4 regions of the Micromonospora sp. LOL_015 genome follow, and region 3 is predicted to be linked to each of the others. Evidence: riboswitches for the same ligand, from Rfam matches in the RefSeq annotation. Region 3 holds a riboswitch; each other region holds the start of a gene.

Region 1 (7,322 bases), on a different contig from region 3:
GCAATCTTCGCGAAAGCGGCACGGGCCAGGTCGAGGCACCGCCCGTCGACGAACGGTCCACGACCGTTGATCCGAACCACCACGCTGGCACCGGTCTGCGGGTTGGTCACCGCACCTGAGTGTCGAACGGCAGGGTACGGTGCGCGGCGGTCCCCGACGGGTCGAACGACTCGCCGTTCGCGGTGGGCCTGGGCCTCGTTCTGGGTCGGGGACGGCCCGCCGGTCGGGGACGGTTTCGGCGTCGAGGCGGCTCGGTCGGCCCCACGTGCCGCCCGGGTCGACGCGGTCGAGCGGTCTGGCACAGGGGAGCCGGCCGCCGCACGGTAGCCGTAGCAGGCCGTGCCGTGTCAAGTGTGCCCGGCAGATTCACCGGCCGAGGAGCCCCGGCATACTCGGCCGGTGACCGACGCCGCAGCCGGCGACGCGCCGGACCCGATCGACCTTCGGCAGCTGCTGATCGACACCTTCGTCTGGCACGACCCCGGCCCGGCCAGCAGCCATCTGGTGAGCGACCTGTCCGGGTGGTGGCGACACCCCCGGATCCTCGCCGGGATCGGCCCGGCCCTAGCCGAGCTGGCCAGCGCCGGCCTGGCCGACGCGGACCGGCCGAGCACGGTGATGACCCCGCAGGTCACCGGGCTGCTTGTCGGCCCGCTGGTGGCGACAGCGCTCGGCGTCGGCGTCGTACCCGCGTACAAGGAGGATCCGCAGCGGACAATCGCAGACGCGACCACCTGGACCACGACGGCGCCCGACTACCGGGGCCGCACGCTGCGGCTCGGTGTCCGTGACCGGCACCTCGGCCCAGGCGACCGGGTCCTGCTGGTCGACGACTGGGTCACCAGCGGCGCGCAGCTGCGGGCCATGGCGCAGCTCGCCGCGGCTCGCGGGGCGGTCGTCGTCGGCAGCGCGGTGATCGTCGCCGACTGCCCGCCCGCCGTCGTCGACGAACTCCGGATCCGCAGCCTGATCCACAGCAAGGACCTGTGAACCGCCGGGTCGGATCGGCTACGGCGTCGCCTCGTGTCCCGGTCGGCCGACGGTACGCCGGGCCTGCTTCATCTCTGCCTCGTGGATGTGCCGGCGGCCGCCCACCAGCGCCTCCCGGGCCGCCCGCTCGACCGCCTGGAAGGTAGCGTAGTAACCGTCGTCGAACTCCTCGACGATCTGAAACGTCCAGCGGCCCGGCAGGACGTTGCGACCGATCAGCTCCGTCTCGACCCGGTCAGCCATGTGCCGGTGACCGGCCCCGCGCAGCAGCTGGACGACCCGGTCCAGGGTCGCGTCCGCGCCGCCGATCAGTTGGTGCATCGAGTAGAGGTGGCCACGGGCCCGGTGCACCGTCTCCAGTGCCTTACTCAACTCGCCGAGCGCCGCGACCGTGGCGTCGTCCACCCCTCGAGGTCGGGCGTGTTCGGCATCCACAGCCGGCAGATCCTTCGGTTCCGACATGGAACATTCGTACCAGAGACCGGGGCGCCACAACACTGGGTCAACGATCAACGACCCATAGTAGAGTTGGAGCGATGCGCCCGCCCCCGCAGACCATCTCGGTGGTCACTCCTGTCCATCCCGCGAGCATCCCGTACCTCGCCGACGCGTACGCCTCGCTTCGGGCGCAGCGGATGCCGCCTGGCTGGCAGTGGCGCTGGCTGGTGCAGGAGGACGGGCAGACCGGTGCGGTCGCCGCCGCGCTGCCTCAGGACCGACGGATCAGCGTCGGCCACAACCGCCCTGGTGGCCCCGGCGTCACCCGCACCATGGCGCTGTCCCGCGTCGACGGGCCGCTGGTCAAGGTGCTCGACGCCGACGACCGGCTGACCTCCGACGCGCTGGCCCATGACATCGCGATCCTCACCGCCGACCCGACGGTCGGCTGGACGACGGCGGCGGCGCTCGATCTGCTGAGCGACCACAGCACGATACGGATGGCCACCGATCCACCGGGCGGCCGGTTGCCCGCCGGTACGGTCCACCGGTGCTGGCAGGAGGACGCCTACCGGCTGCCGGTGCACCCGGCGACGCTGTGCATCCGTACGGACCTGCTGCTGGCCCTGGGCGGCTGGCTGGCGCTGCCCGCCTCGGAGGACACCGGGCTACTCCTCGCCGCGAGCACGGTCAGCGACGGTCACTTCATCGACGAGCCGGGGTTGCTCTACCGGAAGTGGCCCGGGCAGGTGACCAACCAGCAGGCTCACTGGTCCCCGACGGAACGGGCCGACCGGATCCAGGTGATCGAAAGCCGGGTCGCCGCGCTGGCGCTGCTGGGTATCGGCCCGACGTCGTCCACACCGCAAGGTCGGTGATGACGCGCGGCGGTCGTTGCACGCAGTGTGCCCCCTCGGGCCGGTGGTCACCTGTTCAGCTTGATGCCGCAGGTGCATCAGGATGCACCTGCGGCATCACGTCCGCCGAGGCGGCGTGGTTCTGAGGCGGCCTCCCGTAACCTGGGCTGGCCTTGATCATCCTGGCCTACTGACACGCCAATGGCACGACCGGACAGCGCGCAGGGAACTCTCACCGCAACCACAGATCGAGTTGCCTGGCCGAGCCCTTGCCTGCGGCCGAGTACACGTGTCATCCTAGCCAGGACAGGTTTCGTCGGACAAAATGCGATGCGTGGCCAGGTACAGGTACTCGTGGGCGCAGTCCGCCGGCAAGCACAACATAGCGCAACAACGATCACGGTACGTCATCGAACACTGCGGTCAGCCGTACGCCCTTCCACCAGAACCCCCGGACCGGCCAGAACGGCTGCTGTTCCTCGGCGACGACAGGGACGGCGTCGCTCTCGAAGTCGTCGCCATCGAGTTGTTGGACGGGACGCTACGCGTGATCCACTCCATGGACATGCGACCTAAGTACAACCGGCTCTACAAGGAGGCGAAGCCATGGCGGGTGTAACGCGAACGACGAAGGACCGAACGACCTCCACGACCTCTAACAAGGCAAAGGCACCGCGCCGAGCAACCACCACCGGAGCCCGGGCGACTCGGGCAGCCAGCCGACAGGCCAAGAACGGTACAGCGCTCACGTCGCAGCTGGAGAGCGAGCTGGTCGCAGAGGCAGAGGCTGGATACGACCCCGACAGTCTCGCCCCCCGCCGGGTCGGCAGACCGCCGCTTTCCAGCAGCGGCGGCGCCTCGCACAAGATCAGCATCCGAGTTGATGACCAAACCTACGAAATGATCAAAAAGGTGGCAGAGCTGACCAACCGCAGCCCCAGCGAGTTGATCCGCGAAGTACTGCAGGCCGCGTACCCACGGAAGTAGGAACCTCGCGACGATCCCGCGTACGTACAGCGCAAGCCCTGGTTGGGATGATGGCCCCGACCAGGGCTTCGTGTGTTGGAGCGGGTGACGGGAATCGAACCCGCACTGTCAGCTTGGGAAGCTGATGTTCTGCCATTGAACTACACCCGCGAGCGGACCCACTCTACCCGGTCAGCCCGGTCACTGCGCAACAGGCCCGGCCGCCAACCGAGCACAGCATGGGGTACGGCTCGACACCCGTCGACCGGGCGTCAACGGGTAGGGCGTCGACGCGTCGGCCGGTGCCACGCGGCGGGTCAGCAGGCGACCGGGGTCGGCACCGGGTGGGAGACGCTGCCGCTGGTCGGGTCGAGCCAGACCTGGACGGCTGGTTGCCGTGGCGCCGCCGCCGCGTAGTGGCCGGTGCTGCCACCGCGTTGCGCCACCATCGCCACGTCGACGGAGAACTCGAACAGTCGCCAGTCGACGTGCGGCACGGCCCCGAGATCGCTGGCGAGCCGACCCACCTTGGCCGGATCGGTGACCGGATGCGCCCGACCTGCCAGGTACGCCTCGTCGTCACTCTCCTCCGGCGGGAACGAGTGCAGCGCGTACCGGCCATCCCGCTCCAGGTCACGCCGCTTCGGCGAGTCGATGATGAAGCAGAACAGCCCGTTGTCGGTGATCACCGGGGAGACCGGGTGCACCCGGGGACCACCGTCGGCTCGGACGGTGGCGAGGTAGCCGAGGCCGGGACCGTACTGCTGCATGAGGAGTCGGATCGCCGTGGCCAGGCGGGGCTCGTCGGCTGCGAACTCGGACCAGGTTGCCATGCGATGATTCTATCGAACATGTGTACGAAGAGATAGGGGGATCGCCCGTCCAGGCCAATCCGGGTACGTACCGGCCGGACAGCCGGCCGCGCGGTCGCACCGGCCGGACGGTCGCTATCGTGTGACGATGCTTCTCTCCGACCGGGACATCGTCGCGGAGACCAAGACCGGCGGACTCTCCCTCGAGCCGTTCGAACCTTCGCTCGTCCAGCCGTCGAGCATCGATGTCCGGCTCGACCGGTATTTCCGGGTCTTCAACAACCACCTGTACACCCACATCGACCCGGCGACTCGGCAGGACGATCTGACGTCCCAGGTCGAGGTGCCCAGCGGCGACCCGTTCGTACTGCACCCCGGTGAGTTCGTCCTCGCCTCCACGCTCGAGGTCGTCTCGCTCGGCGACGGCCTGGCCGCCCGGCTGGAGGGCAAGTCGAGCCTGGGTCGGCTGGGCCTGCTGACCCACTCCACCGCCGGCTTCATCGACCCCGGCTTCTCCGGCCACGTGACGTTGGAGTTGTCCAACGTGGCCAACCTGCCGATCAAGCTCTGGCCCGGGATGAGAATCGGCCAGCTGTGCATCTTCCGGCTCTCGTCGACGTCCGAGCATCCGTACGGGTCGGCGGTCTACGGATCCCGGTACCAGGGACAGCGTGGACCCACTCCGAGCCGGTCCTGGCAGCGGTGGCGCACCTGGCCGACCAGCTGAACGGCTGGGCTGTCGCAGCGCCGGCGCGCCGGCGGTGGGGAGGCGAAAGGCGCCCTCCCAAGCCGGGGGGAGACATGGGAGGGCGCCTTTCCGGTGGCCGGTGCTGCCGCTTGACGGGGGGATCAGCGGCATGCGCCAGGCCATGGGGAGGAGTGAGGTCTAGCCGGGCCTGCCGTAACTGTGCACACTCGAACCGATCTTGCGCATCTGCACCGGTTCGCCCGCCTGGGAGGCGTGCACGATCCAGCCGTTACCCACGTACATGCCGACGTGGGAGAGCCCGCTGTAGTAGAAGATGAGGTCGCCGGGGCGCAACTCGTCCCGGCTGACGTTGGCGGTCATTTGGCGCTGCCGGGCGGCGTTGTGCGGCAGCGTGACGCCGGCCTGCGCCCAAGCGGCCAGGGTGAGACCCGAACAGTCGTAGCTGCCCGGTCCCGCTGAACCCCAGACGTACGGCTTGCCGATCTGCGCACAGGCAAAGGTGACCGCCTTGCCGGCCGCACCGCCGGGGTAAGTCGCCGGGCAGGGCGCGGGACGCAGCGAGCCGAGGGTGTTGGTCGAGCCGTACGCCTCCAGGCGCAGGTCCTGCAACCGGTCAACCTCGGCGTCGATCTCCTTGGCCTTCGCCGCCAGCTGAGCCTCGGTGCTGGTCAGCTCGACGATCAAATCGTCGAGCGGGGCCTTCTTCGCGGCGTACTCGTTCCTGAGGTCGACGACGGCCTGCACGTCGCGGGCCTGCCGCCGGGCGAACTGGTCCAGCAGCTCGAGCTGGTCGGCGAGGTGGGTCGGCTTGCCGTTGGTCAGGATCGCGTTGAAGACCGACGGACTACCACCCTTGTACGACCGGGCGGCGAACTCGCTGACCCGGTCCATCGCCAGGTCGATCTGGATCTGCAGTGGCTTGATCTTCTTCTGTAGTTCGTCCGCCTGCTTCTTTTTGGCGGCAAGGTCCTGCCGTACGGCATTGTGCCGTTCGATCGTTGGTTCGAGCTCGGCCCAGACCTCGTCGATCTGCGACTCGATCTCGGCGACGGTGGGCTGCGCCTGCGCCGGCGCTGCTACCAGCAGCAGACCGACGCCGGTGGTGGCGGCGACCAACGCGGTGAGTACTCGGCTAGGGTCGTGCGGCGATTTTCGCCGATGGTCGCGGCTGGACCACCGGAGGTATCGCCGAGGGGCGCTCGTAGCCACCGGACTCCTTCTCCCCAGACCGCCTACCGGGTTAGCTGCCGGGTTCGGGCGGAAAGGAGACGCCCTACCGCAGGTGGCCTGCGGATTCACCCCGGAAGTGCCGTGGGTCCCCGGCTCGCCGTCAGACGGCGATTAGGCGGTGTCAGGCCGAGGTCAACCCGGTTGGTTGACGTCCTCCCGACTCGACGATCCCCAAGAGTAGAGAGCGGCGTTCTCGCTACGCAAGCGAGAACATGGACTATCTCATTGAGTACACAGACGATTGCGTATCGTACATAGGCTGCCATCGCTCAAGCGTTCGAATTTTCCCGGGCGGACCGGCCCGTTCATACCGGTCCGCCCGTACGTTCGGCCAGCCAACGCGCGCCACTCAGATTGCCTCAGCAGGCTGGCTGACCTGCCACGATCAGCCGACCCGCTTGAATCCGGCGAGCGGCATGTTGTCGATGTTCTCCATCTGCACGGGTTGACCCGCGCGGGGAGCGTGCACCATCAGGCCATTACCGATGTAGATCCCCACGTGATGCAGATCACTGAAGAAGAATACGAGATCCCCGGGTTTGGCGTTGGCACGGCTGACCGAACTGCCCTGATTCCACTGAGTTCCGGTGTAATGCGTGAGGCTGACACCGGCACTTGCCCAGGCGTACTGGGTCAGGCCGGAACAGTCGAAGGCGTTCGGCCCGGTGGCACCCCAGACGTACGGCTTACCGAGCTGTGCGCAGGCGGTGCGGACCGCGGTTCCGGCGGCTCCGCCGACCGACACCGCCGGGCACGGGCCGGAGGCACCGGATCCGCCGGTGTAGCCGGTGGACTGGTACGCGGCGTTGCGCGCCCGTTCCAGGCGTTTGATCTCGGCGTTGATGGTTTTGCGCTGCTCGGCGAGCGTCTTGTCCTGTGCCTGCTGCTTCGTGATCAACTCGTCCAGCGTCTGCCGTTCGGCGAGATAGCGGTCCCGGGTCTCCAAAACAGCGGTGATCTTTTCCTGCCGACGCTTGGAGATTCGGTCCAGCACCACGAGCTGATCCGCCAGACTGGTCGGTGATCCGGTCCGGAGCAGGGCGTTCAGTTCGCTCGACGGCCCGGTCCGGTAGTAGCGGTTGGCAACCTCGCCGATCTCGTCCGCCGCCAAGTTGGCCTGCAGGGACAGGGGGCGGATCTTCTCGTCGAGCGCGGCCGCTTTCTTCTCGTTGGCCTTGAGCTCGCTGTGCACCTTGTTGTACTGCTCGATGACCGGTTCCAGTTTCAGCCACTGGGCGTCCAACTCGGCTTCGATCTCAGCCAGCGTCGGCTCGGCGTGGGCCGGCCCAGCCGGGAAGAGCAGCGCAGTTGCAGCAAGTA
Region 2 (7,322 bases), on a different contig from region 3:
CGGTCACGACGGCGCCCCGCCAACCCGGTAGCCGACCCCGCGTACGGTGTGAATCAACTGCGGCTCGCCGAGCTTGCGGCGCAGCTGGGCGACCACCGCGTCCACCACGTTCGAGCTGGGGTCGGCGAGCTCGTCCCAACAGTGTTCGAACAGGTCGCTGCGGCTGGCCACCGCCGGGCGCCGGACCAGCAGCATTTCAAGTACGGCGAACTCCTTGCGGGTGAGCGTCAGCAGGACGCCGGCGCGGCGCACCTCCCGGCGGGCGGCGTCGACCTCCAGATCCGCCACCCGCAGCAGCGGTGGGGTGGTGGCGCCACGGCGTCGGCAGAGCGCCCGGACCCGCAGCACCAGTTCGGCGGTGACGAAGGGCTTCACCACGTAGTCGTCGACGCCGGCCTGAAACCCGGCGATCCGGTCCCCGGCGCTGTCCAGCGCGGTGAGCACCAGGGCCGGTGTGGTGAGCCCGGCCCGCCGTCGGTGGCCGAGCTGGTGCAGTGAGTCGCCTTCCGGAAGGATCCGGTCGAGCACCAGGCAGTCGTAGTCGTTGATGCTCATGCTCAGGTCGGCCTGGCTCCAGTCGGCCGCCTGGTCGACGGCGAATCCGCCGGAGCGCAGCGCGGTGACGACGGCACTGCGTACCTCGGGGTCGTCCTCGACCACCAGCACCCGCATGCGGGCGAGGCTAGCAAGCCGCCGTCACCAGCGCGTCTTCGACGAGGGTCAGCCCGAGGACGCGCACCGGTCGCCGTTGAGCAGGAAGTCCGTCGGCGGCGGGTTGCTCACCGAGTGCCTGACCACGAAACCGAGCTGTACGCTGCCGCCGGCCGGGATCCGGCTGTTCCACGGCGTGTTGGTGACGGTGATGTCCGGCGGGACCAGGTCGACCGGTAAGGGCCCGGCCCGACCGTCGCCGCAGATCGGGCGCGGCAACCCAGCCACTGCCCAGGCCCCAATACACAACGAAGCCTGCCGATGCATCGACAGGCCGGGCAGCGCTGTCGGACAGATCGGCGTCGCGGTCCTGACTTGTTGGCGATTCCCCGCCGTAACAATCGAGGACTAGCGTGGGGACGGGGAGGGCAACCCCCGTCCCCACCATCAGTTGCTGAACACGCACGAGCGGTCTGGCGTCCGGGTCGTGCGTGACGCGCGGGAGCCGGGCCACGCGAGTGGCTCTGGTTCCACCTCCTCTCGACAGGTGGTGCGCGGGCTGGCGGCGGAGTCCGGGCTTGGCCCGCCGCCAGCCTCGGGAGCTGTGCGGTTGACACGGTGATGTCGCCATCGCCGCGCCACGCGTCGACTACTTCAACGGGGGCACATCCATCGATGGAAGCGCTCCCATGCAGGGACTGTAGCCTGAGTCACGAGTTTGCGAAAGTCCGGCGGCTGATCAGCTCACGAAATGAAGGTGTGATGAGGCGTTCACGCCCATGTTCACCGGCCGAACTGCTGAACCGCCGTGGTTGCCCCGGCGACGATCAGCAGCGCATCCGGCGGGATCAACGTCTCAGGTCCCGCGTACCTCAGCTGCCGGTCCCGCTCCTTGATCCCGACCACCGTGATGCCGTACCGCTGACGTAGCCGGCACTCGGCCAACGTCCGGCCGGCGGCGTCCGGCGGGGCGCAGACCTTGGCGATGGCGAACCCGTCGTCGAACTCGATGAAGTCGAGCATCCGACTGGCCAGCAGGCGGGCTACCCGGTCACCCATCGCCGCCTCCGGAAGGATCACATGGTGCGCGCCGACCGAGGCGAGGATCCGGCCGTGCTTGGCGGTGACCGCCTTCGCCCAGACCTCCGGGACACCCAGCTCGGTCAGCGCCACCACGGTAAGGATGCTGGCCTCGACGTCCGAGCCGATGCCGACCACCGCGCGGGGGCAGTCGGCGACGCCACACTGGCGCAACGCCTGGTCATCGGTTGAATCCGCCTCGATCACCCTCGGCAGCCGCTCGGACCAGCGATGCACCCGTTTGGGATGCTCGTCGATGCCCAGCACATCGTGGCCGAGGCGGAGCAGAGACTGGGCGACCTGACCACCGAACCGGCCGAGGCCGATCACCACCACGCTGTCGGCGTCCGGCGGCCCGACCGGGGAATCGTCATCTCTCACCGAAGATCCGTCCGACGCTACGACTTTCCCGCTTCCTCATACGCACTGTAGTCAGCCGCTAACCTCGGCGCAGCGATACCGACCCCTGACGACTTGTCGTACGCCGTCGAACGCAGAAAGTGGACATCACCGAAAGTCGTTGGCTGGTAACGGATTTTTCCAGCTCAGTCAGGATTGTCGAGGTGTTGATGCCGGTGACCAATCCGGTAAGCTTGCCGGCGGTCTTCGCCAGGCGGCGCCCACCGGTGCCGGCGGTGACCGCCGCCCAATCGCCCTCCGGGGTGAGCCGGGGAACCACGTTTCCACCGGGGTGAATCCGCGCCAGCGGTAGGGATCGTTCCGTCCCGAACCCGTCAGCTAACTCGGTCGGCGGCCAAGGAAAGGAACAGGATGACCGCACCCCTCCGCCGGCGGATTCCGACGACCGCGGCCCTCGCCGCCGTCGCCGCCCTGCTCGCTGGGTTCGTCGTAGTGTCGCCAGCCGCCGCTCAGGATCCGGATGACGAAGGCGCCCCGCCACTGCTCAGCGAAGTGCTCGAATCGACCGGCCGGGGCTTCGTCGAAGCCAAGGCGGCGGTCGACGAGTCCCGCAAACGCCAGTTAAAGCTCAACCTCGAGTTGGAAAAGGTCGAGGAACGGATTTCCGCGCTGACCCCACAGATCGGCCAGGTCGCCTCCAACTCGTACCGTCTCGGCCGGATCACCCCGGTGATGGTCCTGCTCAACAGCGCGGACCCGGACGAGTTGCTGGAACGCGCCGAAGGCCTGGACATGATCGCCATGCACGACAACAAGCGGATTCGGGAGCTCAACGAGGCACGCGAACAGGCAGCTCGGGCAGTCGCCGCGATCGACGCCGAAGTGGCCCGCGAGGAACAGCAACTCGAGGCAATGGCCCGGCAGAAGGAAGAGGCCGAAAAGGCCCTGCAACTGGTCGGCGCGGTCGCCACCAACGGGTTCGTCTCGGCCACCTCGCCGGTCGCCGCCCAGGCGCCGCGTAACTCGGACGGTTCCTGGCCGTCCCAGTCGTGCAGTCTGGACGACCCCACCACGAGCGGCTGTATCACTCCGCGCACCATGCACGCGCTGAACGAAGCGAAAAAGGCCGGCTTCACCCGCTTCGTCTCCTGCTTCCGCCCCGGTGGGCCGTTCGAGCACCCCAAGGGGCGGGCCTGCGACTTCTCCGCCCAGCAGCAGGGGTTCGGCGGCGACGCCTTCGGCGACGACCGGCTGTACGGCAACAACCTGACCGCCTTCCTGGTCCGCAACGCCGACAAGCTCGGCATCCTCTACGTCATCTGGTACCGCCAGTTCTGGTCACCGACCACCGGTTGGAGTTCGTACAGCGGCGCCAACGGCGATCCGAACAGCGACCACACCAACCACGTACATCTGTCCCTGCTGTGACCTGACCTCCTCTCCTCCTGCGGTGCCGGGTCGGCCCGGCACCGCACGAGGAGGTGGTCAGTCGGTACGCGCCGACCGGCGTACCGGTGACCGGCCGGTCGGCTGCTGCGGCGGCGGACCGACCGGATTGGCCGGCGGGATCGCCCGGGTGACCGGCTTGTCCGCAGCCACCGTGATCGGCTCGCCGTGGTGGGTAAGGTCAACGGTGGCGTTCGGGTCGACGTCACGCAGCGAGTAGGTCACCTCGTCATGCTGGACCGCCACCCGCAGCCGCAGGCCCCGCCACATCATGGCGAACTCCAGCCGGTTGATCCGCTGCGGCAGCCGGGGAGCGAAGGTCAGCTCCCCGCCGTGGTCACGCATCCCCCCGAAGCCGGCGACCAGCGCGAGCCACGCCCCGGCCAGGGCGGCCACGTGGATGCCGTCGCGGGTGTTGCGGTTGATGTCGTGCAGGTCCATCAACGCGGCCTCACCCATGTAGTCGTGGGCGAGCTCCAGATGGCCGGTCTCCGCGGCTATCACCGACTGAGTGCACGCCGACAACGACGAGTCCCGCACCGTACGCCGCTCGTAGTAGGCGAAGTTGCGGGCCTTCTCCTGCTCGGTGAACGCGTCGCCCCGCCAGTGCATCGCCAGCGCCAGGTCGGCCTGCTTGACTACCTGCTTGCGGTACAGATCGAAGTACGGGTAGTGCAGCAGCAGCGGATAGTGGTCCTGCGGGGCGCCGGCGAAGTCCCACTCCTGGTGCCGGGTGAACCCGGCCGACTGCGGGTGCACGCCCAGCTCGTCGTCGTACGGGACGTGCATCGACAGCGCCGCGTCCCGCCAGGCCGCGGTCTCCTCGTCGTCGACGCCGAGCACCCAGGCCCGGTCGGCGTAGCGCAGCGCGCAGTCGGCGGCGGTCAGCAGGTTCCGCTGCGCCATCAGGTTGGTGTAGATGTTGTCGTCGACCACGGCGGTGTACTCGTCCGGCCCGGTCACCCCGTCGATGTGGAACCGGCCGTGCCGGTCGTGGTGGCCCAGCGAACGCCACAACCGGGCGGTCTCCACCAGCAGTTCGAGGCCGATCTCCCGCTCGAACTCGACGTCCCCGGTAGCGTGCACGTACCGTCGGACCGCGTCGGCGATGTCCGCCGCCACGTGGAACGCGGCCGTGCCGGCCGGCCAGTACGCCGAGCACTCCTGGCCACGGATGGTCCGCCACGGGAACGCCGCCCCGTTGAGCCCGAGCATCCGGGCCCGCTCCCGCGCCTGGTCCAGGGTCGAGTGCCGCCAGCGCAGCACCGAGGCGACCGCCCCTGGCTGGGTATAGGTCAGTACCGGCAGCACGAACATCTCGGTGTCCCAGAAGGCGTGCCCGTCGTATCCCGGTCCGGTCAGGCCCTTCGCCGCGATCGGCCGCTGCTCGGCTCGGGCACCGGCCTGCAGCACGTGGAACAGCCCGAACCGGACCGCCTGCTGGATCTCCGGGTCGCCGTCCACCCGCACGTCCGAGTGGCCCCAGAAGTCGTCGAGGTACTTGCGCTGCTCGGCGCAGAGCCCTTCCCAGCCGGAGATCCGGGCGCCGGCCAACGCCGCGCCGACCTGGTCGCGCAGCGCCGGCAACGAGCGCTGACTGGACCAACCGTACGTCAGCAGCTTCACCATCCGCAGCCGCTGCCCCGGCTCCAGCAGGCAGGAGACGGTGGTCCGGACCCAGTCGTCGAAACCCTCGGTGCTGACCGACACCTCGCCGGGGCCGTCGATATCGTGCCCCATCGCCGCCGCCATCCGCAGCCCGCTGGCCTTGGTCCGGTGAATGAGCAGCCCGCCGTCGGGCTGCACCAGCCGCTCCTCGGCCTGCAGCGGCGTCTCCAGCACCGCCGCGACGCGCGGGTCCTTGCTCTGTGCCGGCAGCTCCTCATTGGCGACCAGCTCGGACTGCACGATGATGCGCAACGGTTCGTCGACCGCCTCCACCTCGAAGCAGATCGCCGCGACCGCCCGTTGGGTGAACGACACCAGCCGGGTGCTGCGGACCCGGGCGGTACGCCCGGCCGGCGAGCGCCACTCCAGCCGGCGGTCCAGCAGACCGGCCCGCAGGTCGAGCACCCGCTCGTGGGAGAGCAGGTCGCCGTAGCGCACGTCGAACGGCTCGTCGTCGATCAGCAGCCGGATCGGTTTGCCGTTGGTGACGTTGACCAGCGTCTGGCCGGACTCGGGGAAGCCGTAGCCGGCTTCGGCGTACGGCAGCGGCCGCAACTCGTAGAACGAGTTCAGGTAGGTGCCGGGCAGGCCGTGCGGTTCGCCCTCGTCCAGGTTGCCGCGGAATCCGACGTGCCCGTTCGCGAGGGCGAAGACCGACTCCGACTGGGCCAGGATGTCGAAGTCGAGCCGGGTTTCCCGCACGTGCCACGGCTCCACGGGGTAGGCCCGCTCGCGGATCACCGTTCGGCTCCGATTAGCAACTCCCCCAGATCGCTCACTACGATGTCGGCACCGTTGGCGAGCAGTTCGTCACCGATGCCGACCCGGTCGACACCGATGACACAGCCGAACTCCCCCGCACGCGCCGCCGTCACGCCGGCCAGCGCGTCCTCGAACACCGCAGCGTTGCCCGGCTCGACGCCGAGCTGCGCGGCAGCGGCCAGGAACGTGTCCGGTTCCGGCTTGCCCCGCAGGCCCTTTTCGCGCGCGATCACCCCGTCTACCCGCACCTCGACCAACTCCTCAATCCCCGCCGCGATCAGCATGTCCCGGCAGTTGGCGCTGGCCGAGACGACGGCCCGGTGCAGCCCGACCCAGCGGGCAGCATGAAGGTAGGCCAGCGAACCGTCGTAGACCTGCACCCCGTCCTCGGCGATGCGTCGCAGCAGCACCTCGTTTTTCCGGGTGCCGATGCCGTACACGGTGTCGGCCTCCGGGGGGTCGTCCGCCGACCCCTCGGGAAGCTCAACGCCGCGCGAGGCGAGGAAGGAACGCACCCCGTCGGACCGTGGCCGACCGTCGACGTACCGGCTGTAGTCGGCGCCCGGATCGAATGGCTGGAACGGATGGCCGGTCTCGTCGGCTCGGGCGCGGAGGAAGTTGTTGAAAGTTTCTTCCCACGCCGCGTTGTGCACTTTCGCGGTCTGAGTCAACACCCCATCGAGGTCGAACAGGCAGGCGGTCACATGAGCGGGTAGACCGAGCACGCAGCCAATCTAACCTGATCTCCGGTCGGCCGGCTCGGTTTCCACCAGCGCGCCAGCCCATGGTGACCGGTTAGTCACTCATCGCCATCTGCCCACTCATCGCCAGCCGACGTCGATCCGGTCACCCCGTTCGTCGAAGAAGTGCAGGGCGTCCATCCGGACCGAGACGGCCAGTGGATGGCCGGTGGTGACCGCCGGGTACGGAGCCAGTCGCACGGCCAGCTCGGCCGGCCGGCGGTGGTGCCGCCCCGGGTCGCTGAGCACGCTCTCCCGGTCCGGGCCGGACTCGGCCGATTGGTCGGCGACGCCCGCCCGCCCGACGGACCGACCGGTGAGGCGCTGCATCACGCCGCCGAACCGGCGCAGCCGGCTGCCGGTGCCGGCCGGCTCCACCGCCGTGCCGGCGAGGTCGTCGACCACGATCGCGGTGGCCCCGATGTCGAGGTAGGCCAACGACTCGTGGCCGTGGTGTTCGAGGAACCGGATCCGGCCCTGCAGCACGTCGTCCGAGCTGCCGGGGGCCACCGGGGTCAGGGCCTCGGCCCGCAGGCCGACCACGATGCGTTCCCCGTGGTAGTGCGACACGGCCCGGGCGCGCAGATCGGTCCAGGGCAGGTAGAGGGTCTGTTC
Region 3 (7,322 bases):
GTCGACGTGCCGGAGATCGCCGCCTCGGTGGTGTAGGAGACGCCGAGCCCGCCAGCGGTCGGCTGGAACGACATCGGGTGGGCGTGCAGCGGGTCGGAGTAGGCACAGTTGTACCGCTTGAACAACAGCGACGACCACCAGTCGTTGGTCGGCACCGCGCCAGCCGGGGCGCTGCCCGTGACGTACTGCCGGGGGTTGGCGGAGATGCTGCCGCAGGCGGTCGGGGCGGCCGCGCCCGCCGGACGGGTGGTGGTGTAGCTGCCGGCGCCGACGATGGCGGCGTCGGCGGTGCGCAGTACGCCGAAGATCAGTCCGGTGGCGGCCAGCGCCGTCACGGTGGTGGCTGCCAGGATCCGGCGCGGCGTACGACCTGTTCGCGCGCCACGGATCGACAGGTTCATGGTGCCTCCGGGTTGGGTAGGGCGCGGTCCACGATCGCGAAAAATTTCACGACCATTAATGAGTTATTGCCAGGAGGTCACCAGACATGCGGGCTTCTGTCAATATCCCGACATGAAGTTTCGTGCATCCGGCACGGGGTCGTCGCGGTCTGTTGACAGCCGTACCGCTGCTGCTATATATCTAACTGTGAGAGCGCTCTCTCAGTCGCGCGAGCTGCAATGTGCCCAGCGTGAGCCGGGTGTGACTGCGTGGTGGTAGAGCGCTCTCGCATAGTTGCCGGTGGCCGTCGGTCGTTATGCCGATCGGTCTGCCGATGCTGCGCAAATAACTCCGTATGCTGATTCCGTCGCGGATAGAAAATGGGGGCGGTCGGCCGCCGACGTGGCCGTCCGCCCCCATGCGCGCGACGTCAGTACACCGACAGGTGCACGTGGTTGGTGTGGTCGCTGGACGGGTCGCCACCCGCACCGCTGTACGTCTTCCAGCCGCTGCTGGGCAGCCAGATCCGCTTGTACCAGATCACGTAGAGCACACCGAGCCGGTCGGCGTTGTTGATGTAGTAGTTCGCGAGGTTGTCGCCGTAGCTCTTGTCACCGCCGGTCGCCACTCCACCGAAGCCGTTGGGCTGGGCGGCGAAGTCACACGCCCGGCCCTTGGGGTGCTCGCCGGAGCTGCCGTTGCGGAAGCAGGACACGTAGCGGGTGAAGCCGGCAGCCTTCGCCTGGTTCAGGGCGTGCAGCGTACGGGGCGTGATGCAGCCGGAGGTGGTGGGGTCGTCGACGTTGCACGACTCGGCCGGCCAGGAACCGTTCGCGTTGCGCGGAGCCGGGGTCGCCGACGCGTTGGACGACCCGGATCCCGACGACCCGGATCCCGACGACCCGGAGCCGGAGGAACCGGATCCCGACGACCCGGATCCCGACGACCCGGAGCCGGAGGAACCGCTGGCGGCGGCCGCCCGTTCGGCCTCCTCCGCCGCCTGCTGCCTCGCCTGTTCCTCCGCCTGCTTCTCGGCGGCGACCGCGACGGCCAGTGCCCGCTCCGCCTGGTTCCGGCGCTGGTCCATGATGGTGACCTGCTTCTGCTGCTCCCGGATCTCATGCTCGATCGCGGCCTTGGACCTGGTCACCTGGTCACGGGTACGGTACAGCTCGCGGAGCTGCTTCTCCTCGTTGGCGGTCACCGCGCTCAGCGCCGCCGCCCGGTCGATGAACCCTTCCGGCGAGGTGCTGTTGAGTAGCGCGGAGACCGGGCCGAGCCGGCCGTTGCGGTACGCGCGGTCGACGATGTGCCCGACGTTCCTGTTCCGTTGCTCCAGTTCAGCACCGACCGTGTCGAGCTGCTCGGACAGCTTCTTCTGCCGGTCCTTCGAATGGTTGAGCGCCGCCTTGGCGTCGATCCAGCCCTTCGAGGCCGCATCGAGCTCCTTGCGCAGGCTGTCGGTGCCTCCCTCGCTGTCGACCCGGTCGGGCCGGTTGGCGGGCAGGGCGGCTCCGGCCGGCGAGCCGGTCGGGGTGCCGGTGACGGCCATCAGGGCGGCGGTCAACGCCGCCAATAACGTGAATCGGGTTTTTCTGTGGACTGTGCGCGACACTGTGCATTCCTTCCGTCAGCCGCCGACCGGGTTAGCTGACGGGTTCGGGACGGAAGATCCCTACCGCGTGACGCGGATGCACCCCAGGTACGTGGTTCCCCGGCTCGCCGTACGGCGATTAGGCGACGGCCTCCGCGGGCGCCGGAGGGGCGCCGCCCGAGCGGAGACCGGGGCCGAGACTACCGGCTCCCCGGGTCGTCGTCCCGGTATCGATAGCCATGTTATGTCTGGAAAAATCAGGAATATACGTATATCGTGGCTGTGACCGTCGCGGTAAGGTCACGAAACTTAAGCATCTGCTAATCACCAGTCGGCCGGTCCGCAGGAGTCGGCGGGGGCCAGCGGCTCGATCTGCAGCGTCGCGTGCTCGATACCGAACTCGTCGTGCAGGGCCGTCCGGGCGTCCCGCAGCACCGTGCCGATATCGGCCGACGGGGTCACGGCCAGGTGTGCCGAGGCCACCTCCATGCCCGGGGTGAGCGTCCAGACGTGGAGGTCGTGCACGTCGCAGACGCCCGGCACGATGGCCAGCCGGCGGTGGACCCGGGCGACCTCCACATGCTCCGGCGCCGCCTGCACCAGGATGCGCAGCGCGGCCCGGGCCAGCCGCCAGGTGCGCGGCAGGATGAACACCCCGACACCGACGGCGACCAGCGGGTCGGCGTACCACCAGCCGGTGGTGGCGATCACCGTGGCGGCCACCAGCACCCCCACCGAGCCGAGCAGGTCGCCGAGTACCTCCAGGTAGGCGCCCCGTACGTTGAGGCTCTCCCCGGCCCCCTGGCGCAGCAGGGCGAAGGCGACGATGTTGGCGAGCAGTCCGGCGACCGCCACCATCAGCATCGGGCCGACCGTCACCGGCTCTGGATCGGCGAACCGGCGGGCCGCCTCCACCAGGACGTAGAGCGCGACCCCGGCGAGCAGTACGGCGTTCGCCAGCGCGGCCAGCACCTCGAGGCGGTAGAGGCCGAAGGTTCGCTGCGGCTCCCCGGTCGGTCGCCGAGTCGCGGCTATCGCCGCGAGCGCCATGCCGATGCCGAGCACGTCGGTGAACATGTGCCCGGCGTCGGACAGCAGCGCCAGGGAGCCGGTGGCCAGCGCGGTGACCGCCTCGACGACCATGAAGCCCGCCAGCAGGGCGAAGGCGGCCCAGAGACGCCCGTAGTGTCGCTGGCCGGTGCTCCCGGCGCTGTGATCGTGTCCGACTCCCACGCCTGCCACCCTCCGTTGCCCGGCGTCTCGTCAGTAGACTAATGCTCACATAGCAATATGTGCAGTCGACTCCGGGTCGAGGTCGATGGTGACCAGCCGCTGCGTCGCCCGGGAGAGCGCGACGTAGAGCGTGCGCACCCCGGCCTCGGACTCGGCACGGATCTCCTCGCCGGCCACCAGCACCACCGCGTCGTACTCCATGCCCTTCGCCTGCAGGCTCGACACCACCTGTAGCCGGGAGGTCGTCAGCTCGCCGAGCCAGCCGGCGACCTCGTCCCGCCGGGCCACCGCGGCGATGACGCCGACCGTCCCCTCCACGGCGGCCAGCATCTCGGCGGTCGCGGTACGGACGGCAGCCGGCAGCACCGCCGCAGCTACCCGGTCCCGGCGCGGCGCCACCCCGGTCGATCGGACCGCCGTCGGCAACGGGGCGTCCGGAGCGACCTCGTGGATCACCTCGGCGGCCAGTTCGAAGATCTCCGCCGGGTTGCGGTAGTTCGTGGTCAGCTGGAACTCCCGCTGCGGCCGCCGCCCCAACGCCCGGTCCCGGGCCTGGGCGAGCTCGGCCGGATCTCCGGTCCACGCAGTCTGCGCCGGATCTCCGACCACTGTCCAGGAGGCGAGCCGGCCCCGGCGCCCGATCATCCGCCACTGCATCGGCGACACGTCCTGTGCCTCGTCGACCACCACGTGGGCGTACTCCCGGTAGTCGGCCGGCCGCTCCCGGGCGGCGGCACGGGCCGCCCGGTCCCGGTCGGCGAAGGTCGTCACCTCACGCACCCCGCCGGCCATCTGGAACGGATCCCGGTGCCGGCGGCGGGGCTGGGGTGGCCGGCCGAGCAGTTCGTCCAACTCGTCCAGCAGCGCCACGTCCGCGATCGTCAGCCCGTTGTCCGCCAGGTCACCGAACGAATCGGCCAGCACCGTGATCTCGGCCGGGTCGAGCACTCCCCGCGCGTACCGACGCAGCCGGTCCGGCCGAGCCAGCCAGCCCAGCACGTGTCGCGGCAGCAGCCGGGGCCACCAGGCCCGCAGGAAGTCCCGAAAATCGTCCCGGTCCGACAACTCGTCCTCGAACTCGGCCTGGCCGGGCAGCCGGGCCGGGGCCACCAACTGCCGGGCCTGCGCCCACAACGCCTCGAACAACCCGTCGATACCGGCCCGCCGGACCTCGTTGCGCCGTGCGCCCCGGGGCAGCGCGCGGGCTCGGATGCCGTCCAGCTCCGGGCCGCGCAGCCGCAGCAACTGCCCCCGGTAGAGCAGGCGTAGCTCGGTCGGCCCGTCCGGTACCGCGTCACGTACCGCCCGTTCCAGTACCCGCCGCATCCGTAGTGACCCCTTCAGCACGGCGACCGCCGCTGGATCCGTCCGGGTCGCCGACACTCCCGGTGGCAGCGACCCCAACGACCTCAGGGTGGCGCTCTCCTCGCCCAGGGCCGGCAGCACCGCGGCGATGTACTCGACGAAGACACCGGTCGGGCCGACGACCAGGATGCCGCCGCCAGCGAACCGGCTCCGGTCCGAATAGAGCAGGTACGCCGCCCGGTGCAGCGCGACCGCGGTCTTGCCGGTGCCAGGGCCGCCCGAGACGATCGTCACCCCGGTGGCGGGCGACCGGATCGCCTGGTCCTGCTCCTGCTGGATGGTGGCCACGATGTCGCGCATCCCACGTCCCTTGGCCTGGGCCAGGGTGGCCAGCAGCGCGCCGTCGCCGACCACCCGCATCCCGGCCGGCGCGGCCGCCGGATCGAGCAGATCGTCGGAGACGCCGGTGACCCGCTCGCCCCGGGACTGGATGGTGCGCCGCCGCACCACGCCCCGCGGTCGGGCCGGCGTCGCCTGGTAGAACGCGGCGGCGGCCGGGGCACGCCAGTCGATCAGCAGCGGCTCGGCCCGCTCGCCGCGCACGCCGAGCCGACCCACGTGCAACACCGCGCCGTCGCGTAGATCGAGCCGGCCGAACACCAGCCCTTCGTGCTCGGCGTCGAGCAGATGCCGCCGCCGGGCCGCGTGGAAGACCATCGCGTCGCGCTCCACCAGGGCGCCGACGTTGCCCACCCGGGCGAGGCGGTAGCCGTCCCGCTCGGCGCGTACCGCGTCCTGGCGTAGCTGCGCCAACCGGGCGTAGACCCGGTCGACGTGCCACTGCTCGGCGGCGATTTCTTGGTCCAACGTGGTGGCGTCGGTCAACGCTGCGGCTCCTGGGCGAGGGCGGGCCGGCCGGGGCAGGGCGGCCGGTCCGTCGGCGGACGGTCACGGCGCCGGGCAGCGACGGCGGAGCGTGGTGACCCCGTCACGTGATCGGACCCGGCAGCCTAACGACGTTACCGTCCGCGCGCCAGCCCGGTGCCGGCTCCCGGGGCACCCGGCGACCGCGCTCCGCCCTGCCGAGCCCGGATGGGGTCGCCAGGTGCCGCACCTGGCCAGCACGCCGGCTCCGGGCACCTCGTAGAGCCGGACCAGCCGGGCGACCGGGCGCCAGTTCCGCAGCGCCCGGGCCGCTCGACCGCCCGCGCAGCACCGCTCCGTCCGGTAGCCGGACGCTGAACTTCTGAGGCCTGCCCACCGTCGTCACCGCCGCCGATGTCGCTGGCGGTCCCGACTTGGACGCACCCCGGTAGGTCGGATCTGGAACCAGCACGGTGAGAAGACTCGCAACTGCCTTCCCGACCGGCCAGTAGCACGCCACGCTGCAACCATGTCGTCACCGTCGTTCCCGATGCCGGACTCCCGGGCACCGCGTCCGTCCGGCCCGCCACCACCCGATCACCCCGGCCCGGCCGAGGCGCTGGCTGAGCTGCTGGCCGGCAACCAGCGCTTCGTCACCGGACGACCACGGCACGGTCACGACGTGTCGGCGGCTGCGGCCAGCGCGGCGCTCGGCGAGCAGCATCCGATCGCGTTCGTGCTCGGCTGCATCGACTCGCGGGTGCCGCTGGAGGCGATCTTCGATCAGAACTTCGGCTCGATCTGCGTCGGACGGTCCGGCGCTCAGGTGCTGGACCAGGCGATCGTCGGGTCGATCGAGTTCGCCGTCGGCGCGTTGGGTGTGCCGTTGGTCATCGTGCTCGGACACGAGCGGTGCGGAGCGGTGGCGTCGACCATCAGCGCGCAACGCACCGGCAGCCGCCCGGCCGGCAGCATCGGGTACCTGGTGGAGCAGATCGCTCCGGCGGTGACCGAGGTCGGTGTCGGGCACCCCGACGTGCAGCCCCTCGCAGTACGGGCCAATGTGCGGCGGACCGTGCATCGGCTGCGGCAGGTGGAGTTGCTCGCCGCGGCGCTCGCGGACGGGCGGATCGACGTCACCGGCGGGGTCTACGACCTCGGAAACGGTCAGGTGGAACTGCTCAACTGAGCAGCCACCGCCACCACCAGCGACGGAAACGGCCCCGCCGGGCGTGTCGCCCGGCGGGGCCGTCCAAGGTCCGGGTCGTCGCCGACCCGTCAGATCATGCTCAGGCCTCGAAGACCCCGGCCTCGACGAGCCGCTTCTCGGTCAGCTCCCAGCCGTGACCCGGGTGGGCGGCCGCCAGCGCGTTGATCTCCAACCGGATCTTCGCGGCGTGGCCGGCACCGGCCAGCGACCGGATCTCCTCCACGAACGCGTCCGAGTCGGTACGCAGGTGAGCGGTCTTCCCGTTGGTGAGGTTGCGGACATAGGCGTGCTTGCCGCCGTTGAGCGGGATCAGGTACTTGAACTCGCCGAGGACGCTCAGGGCACCACCCTGACCGGCCTGGCCGGCGCGGACTGACGCGCGCGCGGTCTTGGAGGTGTTGCTCGCCACGGGGGGACTCCCTTGCAGGACTGACGGTACGGACAGGACTGGTGGTACGGGCAAGTCTGGTGGTACGGGCAGAGCTGGCGGTGCGGCTGATCACACGAACGGGTTCGTTGGGTGTCGGGCATACGCCGCCCTCATCTTACCGGACGGCTGGCCGCAGATCGGCTCGGCCACCTTGCGCTCGGCCATGGTTTCCGGCCGACCAGCAGGGACAACGACGCACCCGGAGCCGGCATTCCCAGCGGCGGGGCGGACCCGAGGAGTCGGGCGGCGACAATTTCCGTGACCAGTTCGCCGATTAACTGGCGCACCACCCGTCACACCAGTCA
Region 4 (7,322 bases), on a different contig from region 3:
TGCGGGATGAAGGCGATGTCCGGCGGGTTACCGCCGTCCACCCGCACCTGCAGCTGGGCTTCGAACTCGCCACTGCCCTCGTAGCGGATGTCGATGTCGGTGCAGTCGACGAACTCGCTCCAGGACTGCTCGAGCAGGTCCGCCTCGGCGTCGCGGATCGAGGCGTAGATCGTCACCTCGGTGCCGTCGTTGCCCTGGTAGTCACTGTATGACGCGCATTCCTCGGAATCCGGGTCCGCGCTGGTGCCGCTGTCGGAAACACACGCCGTCGAGGCGAGAGCCAGCCCGAGCACGCTGGCGAGCGCGAAGACCTGGCGTGGTCTGGTGAAGACCGCCATGTAGCGTTCTCCCTTCCTGGCCGGCGGGCCCCGCGTCCCCGCAGTCGGGCTGCGCCGATCGGTTGCTGTCTGGGCGTCTACACATGTAAGCGCTTGCAATGGAAGTGCGTCCAGTCCTGAGCAGCTACGAGCCAGTAACGATTCGGAAACCTTGACCCGCTACTCAGCTGTTGAGCTGCCAGATGGACAGGTTCAGCGCGGCGGCGAAGGTGACCCAGCCCCAGTACGGGACCATCAGCAGAGCGGCTGGTCGCCAGACTCGCCAGAACAGCACCACGGTGAGGCCGACAAGCAGCCAGAGGAGCACGATCTCGGCGAACGCCAGACCGTACCGGCCGGCGGCGAAGAACAGCGGTGTCCAGGCGGCGTTGAGCACCAGCTGGGCCAGCCAACTGGCGATCGCCAGGCCGGCACCGGCCCGTCGCCAGACGGTGAACCCGGCGACGGCGATCAGCACGTACAGGATGGTCCAAACCGGGCTGAACAGCCAGGACGGCGGTGCCCAGGACGGCTGGACCAGTTCGGCGTACCGGGAACCGGCGTCGCGGGCGGCGAACGCCCCGACCGCCGCAGCCGCCGCCACCAGGCCGAGGAACACCGGTAGACCCCACCACGAGCGCATGGCAACTCCAGGGAACAGCAAATTGGGGAGCGCGTAGCGACTCCAGGGAAACAACAGGTCAGGCCGGGGCCGCCGGCACCGGTCCGCAATAGGGAGGAGCGGGCCGGTCCGGCGGCGCCGGCAGGCTCGGGGTAGATGTGGTCAGGTCGATGTCGGTTGAGGGGGCCGGGGGTACGCCCGGCACCGTCAAGCGAACAGGCTCACGCCACCGGGACCGACGAGCAGCCCGACGACGATCAGCACGATGCCCCAGAGCAGTTGCCGACGGAACAGCGCGAGAACGCCGGCGACGACCAGGACGACTGCGAGAATCCAGAGAAGTAGCTCCATGGCCGCTGAATACCCTTGCGACCGGCGACGGAAACCTGCACCAGTCTGGTCAAGCGGCCGACCCGGCGAGCGAATACACGCTGTACGCCTGTTTGATCACCGGATGGGCGACGTTACGGACCCGAACCCCACCGGGGGTGGTGCCCCGTTCGCTGCCGAAGTGGGCGTGGCCGTGCACCGCGAGGTCGGTCGGTGCCGCGTCGATCGCCTCGGCAAGCAGGTAGGAGCCGAGGAACGGGTAGATCTCGGGCGGCTCGCCGGCTAGTGTCTCCGGCACCGGCGAATAGTGGGTCAGCGCCACCCGTACGTCGCAGTCCAGCCCGACCAGCGCCGCCTGTAGCCGATCTGCGGCGTCCGCCGTGGTGGCGACGAACGCCTTCATCTCCGGCTCGCCGAACCGGCTCGCGCACCGCCCGGCGAACCCGCCCCCGAACCCCTTGACCCCGGCCACCCCGAGCCGGCCGCCGGGGCAGTCCACCACCACGCCGTCGCCGTCGAGCACCGTGACCCCGGCGTCGCTGAGTATCCCGACCAGCTGCGGCACCTGGTCACAGTGGTGGTCGTGGTTGCCGAGCACCGCCACCACCGGGACCGCCAGACCGCCGAACTCGTCGGCCACGCACCGCGCCTCCGACTCCGTGCCGTGCCGGGTCAGGTCGCCGGCCAGCAGCAGGACGTCGGCCCGGTCACCGAGCTGCGCCAACGCTGGGCGGAACCGGCCCAGCACGTCGCTGTCCATGTGCACGTCTCCGACGGCCGCGACGCGGATCACGACAGCTCCTCCGCCTCGGTCGGCACGGTGGTGCGACTGACGACGATGTCGACGATCAGGCGTACGCCGGGGAAGCGCTCGGCCACCAGCCGGACGATCTCCGCCCGCCGGTGGGCGCTCTCGACCTCGCCGCACAGCACCAGGCTGTGGTCCCGGCGAGAGACGCCCACCCCCTGCTCGGCGGTGTCGGCGTGCTCGCTGAGCAGCCGCTGCACCGCCGCCTCGGTGTAGCCGTCGAGCCGGTCCGGCCCGGTCTGTCGCGTCGACTGCCCCGATATCCGGGTCATTGCCCCACCTCCTGGCTGTCGTCGGGTGCCCGTCGGTGGCATACCCGTTCCCGGCCGGTTCGTGCGTGCGGGCACGGCGCGTGACAGTGGGCGAGCGGGGTGACGACGTGCACGTGCTCGCTACCGTTGGGAAAGTGCTCGTCACAGTGACCCATGCGCCACCGTCACCATCAGAGTCACCGTCCCGGCCCGCGTCCCGCCCGCCGTCGCCCGTACAGTCCACGTCGTCAGCCGTGTCGCCATGCCCGCCACCGGACCCCGCAGGGAGCACAGTGGATGCCGATCCGGCCTGGTCGCCGCCGGCCGGGCTGCGACGGATCGCGTTGGTGGGCATCGACGGGGTCGGCAAGACCACTCAGGCACACCTGCTGGCCGAGGCGCTGACCGCCGCCGGCCGGCCCGCCCGGTACTGGCGCAACGCCGGCGGTCGACGCTGGCTCGACCGGTTGGCGGTCCGGATCGGCCGCCCGGACGCCCGACGGATGGTCGGCCGTGGCGGGCTGATGTTCCTCGAGGCGTTGCTGCGCTGGCTCGCGATCGCCCGGTCGGTGCTCGGCTCACGCCGGGCGATCGCGGTGATGGACCGGTACGCGGTCTGCCAGTACGCCAGCATCCGCACCCACGGCGCAGGCCACTGGGAGCGGCCCGCCCGGCTGGCCTACCGGGTGTTTCCCCAACCGGACGTGACGTTCCTACTCTTGCTGCCGCCCGCCGAAGCGGCCCGGCGGATCGACGCCCGGGGCACCGACCACGAGTCGCTGGAGTTCCTGGCGACCAGCGCGGCCGCATACGGGTCGCTGCCGGAGGCCGCCGGGTTCGTGGCCATCGACGCCCGGGGCACGGCCGCCCAGGTCGCCGCAGTGATCCGGCAGCGGCTGACCGAATGGCGGCCGGACGACGGCCGTCCAGCCGGCGCCTCGTGGCGGCCGGATCCAGACGATTCGCGTGCGTCGTGACCCGCAGGCCGGTGTCTGTCGGGTGGTGATGAACCGTGCACCCCGCTCGGGCCGTACTCCTGGCCAGGACCAACCGACCGGCGTTGGCCAGGACCAACCGACCGGGCGGGCAGTGACGAGGATCGCAGGAGGGGTAGTGACGGGAATCGCTGCGCCCCTGCCCGGTGTCGTGGTGTGCTGGGAGTCTGCCACGCCCCGCCGACCTGAGTGCATCGGGCAGTCGGCCGGCCCGACGCAGCGTGGCGATCGAGGAGCCTGGCAGGAAACGCCAATCCCGCTCACAGCAATTATTCAGGCAATCGTGTCAGCTTCGACTCACGAGACGGAATCCCTGACGCGTCTCATCTGTTGTGCAGGTGTCGGCGCCATACGGCGGGCCTGCCACATCAGGTTCGCCGGATCGGAGGCGGACGTGACGGGGGAGAGGCTGATGGAGATGCGCATCGCAGGTGACAGGGCACGACGTGGGGTTAACGAGGGGACCGTGAGCAACGTGGAGAAGACGATGGCTTTGCGGACCGACGAGGTCGCCGAGGAGCGGGACCTCGTTGGCGTCTACCTGCATGAGATCTCCCGCACGCCGCTGCTCGACGCGGCCCGGGAAGTCGACCTCTCCAAGGCGATCGAGGCCGGTCTGTACGCGGAGCACCTGCTGGAGCAGGGCGTGCCGCGGGCCGGGGTGAGCCGCGAGGAGCTGGAGCGGCTGGTCGTCGAGGGTGAACGGGCCAAGGACCTGTTCATCCGGGCCAACCTGCGTCTGGTGGTGTCGATCGCCCGCCGCTACGTCCGGTCCGGGATGCCGATGCTGGACCTGATCCAGGAGGGCAACACCGGTCTGGTCCGCGCGGTGGAGAAGTTCGACTACGAGCGTGGTTTCAAGTTCTCCACCTACGCGACCTGGTGGATTCGGCAGGCCATCAGCCGGGCGATCGCCCAGCAGGAGCGGACCGTACGGCTTCCGGTGCACCTGGTCGAGGACGTCAACCGGATGCGCAACGTGGCCCGCCAGTTGACCCGGGAGCTCGGTTCGGACCCGGAGCCGGAGCAGATCGCCGCCTCGCTCGGCGTGCCGGTCGAGCGGGTGCACGAGCTGGTGCGGTGGTCGCAGGACACGGTGTCGCTGGACACCCCGGTCGGCGACGACGGCGACACCAACCTGGGCGACCTGGTGGCCGACAGCGACGCACCGTCGCCGGAGGACATCGTGCTCACCGGTTTGGAGCGGCAGCGGATCGAGGGCCTGCTCAACCACCTGGACGACCGGTCCGCCGGCATCATGCGGGCCCGGTACGGCTTGGAGGACGGGCGGGAGCACTCGCTGACCGAGGTCGCTTCGCGCTTCTCACTGTCCCGGGAGCGCATCCGTCAGCTGGAGATCCAGGCGCTGGGCCGGCTGCGGGAGCTGGCCCGGGCGGAGGGACTGCAGGCTGCCTGATCCGCCGATGAACTGACAACCCACCGACGAACTGCCGACGGCCCGGCATCCGCAAGGCGGATGCCGGGCCGTCGGCAGTGTCGCGCGAGCGACCGGGTCAGCGGACCCGGCCGTAGCCGTACGGCGGCATCATGTCCACACTGGCCAGCTCGACGGTACGGCCGAAGGTGGGTGCGTGGATCACCTGGCCGCCGCCCACGTACAGGCCGACGTGGGCGAGACCGTTGTAGAACACCAGGTCACCGGGCTGCAGTGCGCCACGGTCGATTTTCGCGACCACGTCCCACTGCATCGCCGCGTTGTGCGGCAGGCTCTTGCCGGCGGTACGCCACGCGGCAAGCGTCAGGCCCGAGCAGTCGTAACCGTTCGGGCCGCTGGCAGCCCAGACGTACGGCTTGCCGATGGCTCCGTACGCGAACTCGACGACCGAGCCGGCGGCACCGGACACCGACGGGACGGTTCCGGTGTACGACGAGCCGGTCTGGCTCGCGGCACCGTAGGCCCGTTCCCGCTTGTCCATCAGCTCGTCGATGTCCGCTTCGATGCTCTTCTTGCGGTCGGCGAGCTCCTTGACCTGGGCGTCCTGCTTCTTCAGTGCCGCCTGCAGCTTCTCCTGCTCGGCCAGGTAGGTCAGTTGGGTGCTGGTGAACTCGCTGAGCCGCTGCTGCCGGTCCCGGGCCAGGTGGTCCAGGGTGCCGAGCCGGTGGATAAAGCTGCCGGAGGTGCCGTCGAGCAGGGCGCTCGCGGTGCTCAACCCGCCGGTCTTGTACGCGTTGACCGCGATCTGACCGACCTCGGTCTGCGCTGCCGCGAGTTCGGCCTGCAGCGGGCCGAGCTTGGCGTCGATCTCCTCGGCCGCCGCCCGGGTGGCCTTGGCCTCCTCCCTGAGCCGGTTGTACGACTCGACGACCTTGGCCAGCTCTTCGGATTCCTCGTCGATCTGCTGCGTGAGTTCGCTGACCGTCGGCTGGGCGGTCGCGGCGGTCGCCGGTACCACCAGGCCGAGGCTTACGCCGGCCAGCATCAGGGTGCGCAGCAGAATCCGCGCTGTTGACAAGAACGCAGAACCCTTCTTCCTCGCCGCCTACCGGGTTAGCTGACGGATTCGGGCGGGAAGTTCGCCCTACCGCGGTGAACCGCGGATTCACCCCAGTTGCCGATGGGTCCCCGGATCGCAACCGTGAGATCACTGTTTGTAACGTCAGATAATCTCAGGATGGCGATTCGGCGGCACTGGACCGGCGTCACCGCTTCCCGGCGACTGGCGACCGGACCAGCTGGTCCAACTTAGCCGCAAGGGTTACGACGCGGAAAGTGCTGCGATCGTGATCCGTGGCATGGAACTGGCCGGAGCCCGTTGACAGTTACTGGATGTGACGGTTGGCTGCTCTGGGCAACATTCCTGTTGCCTTCGCGTGACCGGTTGACTCCGGCGCGTCGTCATTGGACAGCGTCTGATCAATTGCGAATAATGCGTCATTAGTCGGTCTGTGCGGTTGTCGTCAGTAAGCTATCCGGATGAATAGCCGCAAAAGGTCTGATTCGCCATCCAGGACGCGGCCTGCCGTACGTCATTCTGCTAGGTGGCAGAATGACCACCTTCCATCGAGTAGCTAGCTGTTTGCACAATGGACCCGCAAGGTCAGCGCCGCACGAGCCCTTCGGAGGCAGCTATGCGTGCTACTCGCCAGACCCCGCCCCGACGCGGTTCCCCGGTGCCCGCCCAGTCCGGCTCCAGTGTCGGACGGACCTTCTACCGGCAGCCCGGCATCTGCGTGACCGGTGAATGGTTCGTCGTGGCCGGCCGGCGTTTCGCCGTCCGCGACCTCACCGAACTCCGGACCGCGCGAGGCGCCCGCGATTGGCTCACCGGCCGGGTGATCGCGGTGACCGCCCTGACCCTGGCGGCGGTCGCGGTGACCGTCGGCTACACCCGCGGGTTGGACGAGGTCAGCGCGGGTGTCTACCTCGCCATGCTGGCGGCTGCGTTCGTGCCGGTGGCGGTCGCCTGGCTCGGCGACCGGTTGCGGCCGCGGGCGTACGAACTATGGGGCCGTCACCAGGGACTGCTGTTGCTGCTGTTCAGCACCGACGACGAACGCCAGTACGGCCAGGTGAGCCGGGCGTTGATGCGGGCTCGGGAGATCTCCCGGCTGGCCGGTCTGTCCGAGCCGGTCACCATCGAGCCGTGGGTGCCCGACCAGCGGTGAGCGGGCCCGGCCGCCGTCGCGGTCGTCGGCGGGCTGGTCGACGTCGATCAGCCCGCGTCCGGCCCGTCCAGCCGCCGGGCGAGGTCGTGCAGCATCGCCACCGAGTCGGCTGGCGACAGGGATTCCGCCCGTAGTCGGTCGAAGACATGCTGGTACGGCCGGACCTCGTCGGCCCGGTCGATGACCTCCTCGACCAGAGCGCTCTCCACGTACACCACGTCAGCGTCGGCCTGGTCGGCGAAGTGCAGGATGACGAACGGCCCGAGCACCGTGTTGCTTCCGGCGGCGAACGGCAGCACCCGGACCGTGACATGAGGCGCCGCTGACATCTTCGCCACATGCTGGAGCTGCTCGCGCAGCACCCGCGGGCCG

The links. Region 3 has a riboswitch for cyclic di-AMP ahead of ACFHWU_RS02345 (coiled-coil domain-containing protein). Riboswitches for the same ligand answer to the same signal wherever they lie in the genome.
Region 1: another riboswitch for cyclic di-AMP. It lies ahead of ACFHWU_RS03745 (NlpC/P60 family protein); the one in region 3 lies ahead of ACFHWU_RS02345 (coiled-coil domain-containing protein).
Region 2: another riboswitch for cyclic di-AMP. It lies ahead of ACFHWU_RS05070 (coiled-coil domain-containing protein); the one in region 3 lies ahead of ACFHWU_RS02345 (coiled-coil domain-containing protein).
Region 4: another riboswitch for cyclic di-AMP. It lies ahead of ACFHWU_RS12675 (NlpC/P60 family protein); the one in region 3 lies ahead of ACFHWU_RS02345 (coiled-coil domain-containing protein).

Annotation. Positions count from the first base shown of each region.
Region 1 covers NZ_JBHMIO010000002.1:286,096-293,417, reverse strand. Annotated here, with positions in the region: partial or broken gene ACFHWU_RS03790 (septal ring lytic transglycosylase RlpA family protein) at 1-194, opposite strand, end outside; gene ACFHWU_RS03785 (phosphoribosyltransferase family protein) at 400-990, shown strand; gene ACFHWU_RS03780 (hypothetical protein) at 1,009-1,452, opposite strand; gene ACFHWU_RS03775 (glycosyltransferase family 2 protein) at 1,527-2,306, shown strand; gene ACFHWU_RS03770 (hypothetical protein) at 2,620-2,904, shown strand; gene ACFHWU_RS03765 (ribbon-helix-helix protein, CopG family) at 2,892-3,272, shown strand; tRNA gene ACFHWU_RS03760 (tRNA-Gly) at 3,349-3,422, opposite strand; gene ACFHWU_RS03755 (pyridoxamine 5'-phosphate oxidase family protein) at 3,569-4,084, opposite strand; gene dcd (dCTP deaminase) at 4,212-4,790, shown strand; gene ACFHWU_RS03745 (NlpC/P60 family protein) at 4,950-5,981, opposite strand; cyclic di-AMP (ydaO/yuaA leader) riboswitch at 5,987-6,130, opposite strand; gene ACFHWU_RS03740 (NlpC/P60 family protein) at 6,388-7,322, opposite strand, start outside.
Region 2 covers NZ_JBHMIO010000003.1:205,974-213,295, forward strand. Annotated here, with positions in the region: gene ACFHWU_RS05055 (winged helix-turn-helix domain-containing protein) at 4-672, opposite strand; gene ACFHWU_RS05060 (cellulose binding domain-containing protein) at 721-930, opposite strand; gene ACFHWU_RS05065 (potassium channel family protein) at 1,435-2,112, opposite strand; cyclic di-AMP (ydaO/yuaA leader) riboswitch at 2,365-2,500, shown strand; gene ACFHWU_RS05070 (coiled-coil domain-containing protein) at 2,503-3,519, shown strand; gene ACFHWU_RS05075 (glycoside hydrolase family 65 protein) at 3,577-5,946, opposite strand; gene ACFHWU_RS05080 (HAD family hydrolase) at 5,943-6,692, opposite strand; gene ACFHWU_RS05085 (ABC transporter ATP-binding protein) at 6,789-7,322, opposite strand, start outside.
Region 3 covers NZ_JBHMIO010000001.1:531,621-538,942, reverse strand. Annotated here, with positions in the region: gene ACFHWU_RS02350 (glycosyl hydrolase) at 1-401, opposite strand, end outside; gene ACFHWU_RS02345 (coiled-coil domain-containing protein) at 812-1,957, opposite strand; cyclic di-AMP (ydaO/yuaA leader) riboswitch at 2,001-2,131, opposite strand; gene ACFHWU_RS02340 (cation diffusion facilitator family transporter) at 2,300-3,208, opposite strand; gene ACFHWU_RS02335 (HelD family protein) at 3,254-5,398, opposite strand; gene ACFHWU_RS02330 (carbonic anhydrase) at 5,907-6,566, shown strand; gene ACFHWU_RS02325 (hypothetical protein) at 6,667-6,996, opposite strand.
Region 4 covers NZ_JBHMIO010000011.1:125,096-132,417, reverse strand. Annotated here, with positions in the region: gene ACFHWU_RS12710 (ABC transporter substrate-binding protein) at 1-338, opposite strand, end outside; gene ACFHWU_RS12705 (TspO/MBR family protein) at 502-960, opposite strand; gene ACFHWU_RS12700 (GPGG-motif small membrane protein) at 1,147-1,290, opposite strand; gene ACFHWU_RS12695 (metallophosphoesterase family protein) at 1,340-2,029, opposite strand; gene ACFHWU_RS12690 (hypothetical protein) at 2,059-2,349, opposite strand; gene ACFHWU_RS12685 (dTMP kinase) at 2,622-3,305, shown strand; gene ACFHWU_RS12680 (sigma-70 family RNA polymerase sigma factor) at 3,748-4,740, shown strand; gene ACFHWU_RS12675 (NlpC/P60 family protein) at 4,838-5,797, opposite strand; cyclic di-AMP (ydaO/yuaA leader) riboswitch at 5,808-5,939, opposite strand; gene ACFHWU_RS12670 (DUF6232 family protein) at 6,414-6,950, shown strand; gene ACFHWU_RS12665 (helix-turn-helix domain-containing protein) at 6,998-7,322, opposite strand, start outside.